2 regions of the Streptomyces sp. NPDC014623 genome follow, and region 2 is predicted to be linked to the other one. Evidence: predicted binding sites of a transcription regulator. Region 2 holds the regulator's gene; the other holds the start of a gene.
The links. Region 2 encodes HspR, which represses chaperone genes until heat shock. Its sites were predicted from a motif close to TTGAGNNNNNNNNNCTCAA; they were not measured.
Positions count from the first base shown of each region.

Region 1: the regulator HspR is predicted to act here: its motif matches at 762-780, upstream of lon (endopeptidase La).

Region 1 is NZ_JBIBZU010000020.1:120,629-122,826, forward strand. Features, by position in the region: gene ACF1FZ_RS27820 (nucleotidyltransferase domain-containing protein) at 1-673, opposite strand, end outside; gene lon (endopeptidase La) at 803-2,198, shown strand, end outside.
Region 2 is NZ_JBIBZU010000013.1:234,729-236,926, reverse strand. Features, by position in the region: gene dnaJ (molecular chaperone DnaJ) at 1-997, shown strand, start outside; gene ACF1FZ_RS22130 (heat shock protein transcriptional repressor HspR) at 999-1,445, shown strand; partial or broken gene ACF1FZ_RS22125 (LuxR C-terminal-related transcriptional regulator) at 1,494-2,198, opposite strand, start outside.

The DNA of each region.
Region 1 (2,198 bases), on a different contig from region 2:
GGTGGTAGCGCGCGAAGAGTTCGGCGGACCGGTGCAGATCGCTCGTCCAGCCGCCCCAGCGCGGCATGACCAGGGTGAACGCCGACCGGACGAGGCGGCGGGAGACGCGTCGGCCCAGTCGCAGGCGCGCCTCCTCGGTCGCGGCGCCGGCGGCGAGGGCGCGCCAACGGGGGAGCGCGAGTGCCAGATCGCCGTTCGTCTCGCGGGCGAGCAGCGAGGTGGGGCGGTAAGGCGGCAGACGCGTGGCGAGGTCCTCGCCCAGCAGCGGGGTGCACAGGCAGGCGACGAGGAAACCGAGGTCGTGACGCTCCGCCTCGCTGAGCACGGCGTGGACGTGCGAGAGGAGCAGGCCGGCTCCCTCGATCACCGCGAACGCGGAATTCAGGGCGCCGCTGGTGTCCTCGGCCGCCGCCCGGTCCGCGGCGGTGGGCCGGTCGTGCAGGACCACGAGCAGGTCCAGGTCGGACACCCCGGGAATGGCCGTGCCCCGCGGAACGCTGCCGTAGAGGTAGACGCTGTGCAGCCGGCCGGGGCCGAACGCGTCGGCGACGCGGAGGCGGGCCGCCTCGACCACCGGGGCGAAGGCCGCGTGCACGCGCTCGGTGGCGCCTTCGCGGCGGATCGTCCCGTCCGCCGCGAGCCCTTTGTCCTCCGTGCCGCTCTCCTCGCCCATGCGCGGAGTTTCGCAGGCGGGAGCCCGGCACGGCCCTTGATCGCTGAGAGCGAACGCAACCCGGGGAACATTCAGGGGCTCACAAGCATTGAGTCCACATAGCTCAACTTGCCTGCCGAAGGGGAGATCATGACTGCTGAGTCCAATGCGTCCCGGGCGATCACGCCGGTCGACCTGCCCGTGCTGCCGCTCGACGACGAGGTCGTGCTGCCGGGAATGGTGGTGCCGCTCGACCTGTCGGACGCGGAGGTGCGTGCCGCCGTCGAAGCAGCCCAGGCCGTAGCCCGCACCGGGGGTGGAAAGCCCGAGGTGCTGCTCGTACCGCGTATCGACGGCAATTACACCGGGACCGGTGTCCTGGGCACCGTCGAGCAGGTCGGACGGCTGTCGGACGGGGACCCGGGCGCCCTCATCAGGGCCCGCGACCGGGTGCGGATCGGCGCCGGGACCAGTGGGCCCGGCAACGCGCTGTGGGTGGAGGGCACGCGGATCGACGTGGCCGTGCCCGATCCTCTGCCCGGCTCCGCCGCCGAGCTGGCCAAGGAGTACAAGGCACTCGCCACCAGCTGGCTGAAGAAGCGCGGCGCCTGGCAGGTCGTGGACCGGGTCCAGCAGATCGACGACATCTCCGCTCTCGCCGACAATTCCGGTTACTCACCCTTCCTCACCACCGCCCAGAAGGTCCAGTTGCTGGAGACCGCCGACGCGGTCGCCCGGCTGAAGCTGGCCGTCAAGTGGCTCGGCGAGCACCTCGCCGAGCAGGATGTCGCCGAGTCGATCGCCAAGGACGTCCAGGAGGGCGTCGACAAGCAGCAGCGCGAATTCCTGCTGAGGCGCCAGCTCGACGCCGTGCGCAAGGAACTCTCCGAGCTCAACGGCGATCCGGAGGGCGAGTCGGACGACTACCGCGCGCGCGTCGAGGCCGCCGATCTCCCCGGGCACGTCCGTGAGGCCGCGCTCAAGGAGGTCGAGAAGCTGGAGCGCTCCTCCGACCAGAGTCCCGAGGGGTCCTGGATCCGGACCTGGCTGGACACCGTCCTGGAGCTGCCCTGGACCGAGCGGACCGAGGACGCCTACGACATCCGTGGTGCGCGGGAGATCCTCGACGCCGAACACGCGGGCCTGCAGGACGTGAAGGAGCGCATCACCGAATACCTCGCGGTGCGCAAGCGGCGTGCCGACCGCGGGCTCGGTGTGGTCGGCGGCCGGCGGGGTGGTGCCGTGCTGGCGCTGGTCGGTCCGCCCGGTGTGGGGAAGACCTCGCTCGGCGAGTCCGTGGCGCACGCCATGGGGCGCAAGTTCGTCCGGGTCGCGCTCGGCGGTGTCCGGGACGAGGCGGAGATCCGGGGCCACCGGCGCACGTACGTCGGCGCGCTCCCGGGACGCATCGTCCGGGCCGTCAAGGAGGCCGGTTCGATGAATCCGGTCATCCTGCTCGACGAGATCGACAAGGTCGGCTCGGACTTCCGGGGCGACCCGGCGGCAGCCCTGCTCGAAGTGCTCGACCCGGCACAGAACCACACCT
Region 2 (2,198 bases):
CCTCGGGGACCCCAAGAAGCGCAAGGAGTACGACGAGGCGCGCGCCCTCTTCGGCAACGGAGGCTTCCGGGCGGGTCCCGGCGGTGCGGGCGGCAACTTCAACTTCGACCTGGGCGACCTCTTCGGCGGCGCACCGGGCGGTGGCCAGACCGCCGGCGGCTTCGGCGGTGGCGGTCTGGGCGATGTCTTCGGCGGACTGTTCAACCGCGGCGGTGCGGGCACACGTGTCCAGCCGCGGCGCGGCCAGGACATCGAGTCCGAGGTGACGCTCAGCTTCACCGAGGCGGTCGACGGGGCCACGGTCCCGCTGCGGATGTCCAGCCAGGCCCCCTGCAAGGCGTGTTCCGGTACCGGCGACAAGAACGGCACCCCGAGGGTCTGTCCGACGTGTGTCGGCACCGGCCAGGTGTCGCGCGGCACCGGCGGCGGATTCTCCCTGACCGACCCCTGCGTGGACTGCAAGGGCCGGGGCCTCATCGCCCAGGACCCCTGTGAGGTCTGCAAGGGCAGCGGCCGGGCGAAGTCGGCCCGCACGATGCAGGTCAGGATTCCCGCGGGTGTGCTGGACGGCCAGCGCATCCGGCTGCGCGGCAAGGGCAGCCCGGGGGAGCGCGGTGGTCCGGCCGGCGACCTGTACGTCGTCGTCCACGTCGACGCCCACCCGGTCTTCGGCCGCAAGGGCGACAACCTCACCGTCACCGTGCCCGTCACCTTCCCGGAGGCGGCGCTCGGCGGCGAGGTGAAGGTCCCCACGCTCGGCGGGCCTCCGGTCACCCTGAAACTCCCGGCCGGCACGCCCAACGGACGTACGATGCGGGCCCGGGGCAAGGGCGCCGTACGCAAGGACGGGACCCGTGGCGACCTCCTGGTCACCGTCGAGGTGGCCGTGCCCACGGACCTCGGTGCGGACGCCCAGGACGCGCTGGAGGCCTACCGGAAGTCGACCGCGGGGGAGGACCCGCGGGCGGAGCTGTTCCAGGCGGCGAAGGGAGCTTGAGATGGACGGCCGTCGACGCAATCCGTACCAGCTGACCGACGAATCACCGGTCTACGTCATCTCGATCGCGGCCCAGCTCTCGGGCCTGCACCCGCAGACACTGCGCCAGTACGACCGCCTCGGCCTGGTCTCGCCGGACCGCACGGCCGGGCGCGGCCGCCGCTACTCGGCGCGTGACATCGAACTGCTGCGCACCGTGCAGCAGTTGTCGCAGGACGAGGGCATCAACCTCGCGGGTATCAAGCGCATCATCGAGCTGGAGAACCAGGTCGCCGCGCTCCAGCAGCGCGTCGCGGAGCTCTCGGCGGCGGTGGACGGCGCGGCCGTGGCCATGCAGCAGCGCGAGGCCCAGGTGCACGCCTCCTACCGGCGCGACCTGGTGCCCTACCAGGATGTGCAGCAGGCCGGCGCGCTGGTGGTCTGGCGGCCCAAGAGGCCGAAGGACTGAGGCGCGCGCCGAAGGCCGCCGGGGCCCGCTCCAGGAGTTCACGCTCCGGGGGGCGGGCCCTCCTTTCGCCGTTGTCGCGGACTCCTGGTCCACGATGCCCGAGCGCACCAGGAGCGCCCCGAGGTGGGTGCGGCTGCGGGCGCCGAGCGACTGCATCAGCTTGGATATGTGAGAGCGGCAGGTGCGGACGCTGATGCCCAGTCTGCGGGCGATGAGGTCGTCGACGTGCCCCTCCGCGAGGAGACGGGCGATGCTCTGCTGGACGGCGGTGACCGGCGTTCCCGGGGCCGCGACGGGCAACTGCTCGCTGTAGGGGGTCGCCTGGACCCAGAGGACCTCGAAGACCCGGGTGAGGTAGCGGACGAGGGCCGGATGACGGATCTCCAGGGCCGCTTCGTCCCCGGGCGCGGCCGGGATGTAGGCGACGGAGCGGTCGAAGACGATGAGGCGGTCGACGGTCTGTTCGACGGTCCGCACCTGGAGGTGGTCGGCCGGTATCTGCGCCACGTAGTCCCTGAGCCCCGGGCTGTAGCGGGCGGGGTGCTGGTAGAGGTGTCTGAGCCGGGCGCCCGAGGCGATCGCGGAGCGGGCGTTCTCCAGGCCCTGCTGCATGTTGTGCGTGAGGCGGTTGCCGCCGGGCTGCGCGGTCAGGACCTCCTCGGTGGCGCGGGTGGACGCCTCCCGGAGCACCGAGATGATGTGGGAGCGGCCCTCCAGCACGGTGATGGCGAGGTTGGGGTCCTCGTCGAAGAC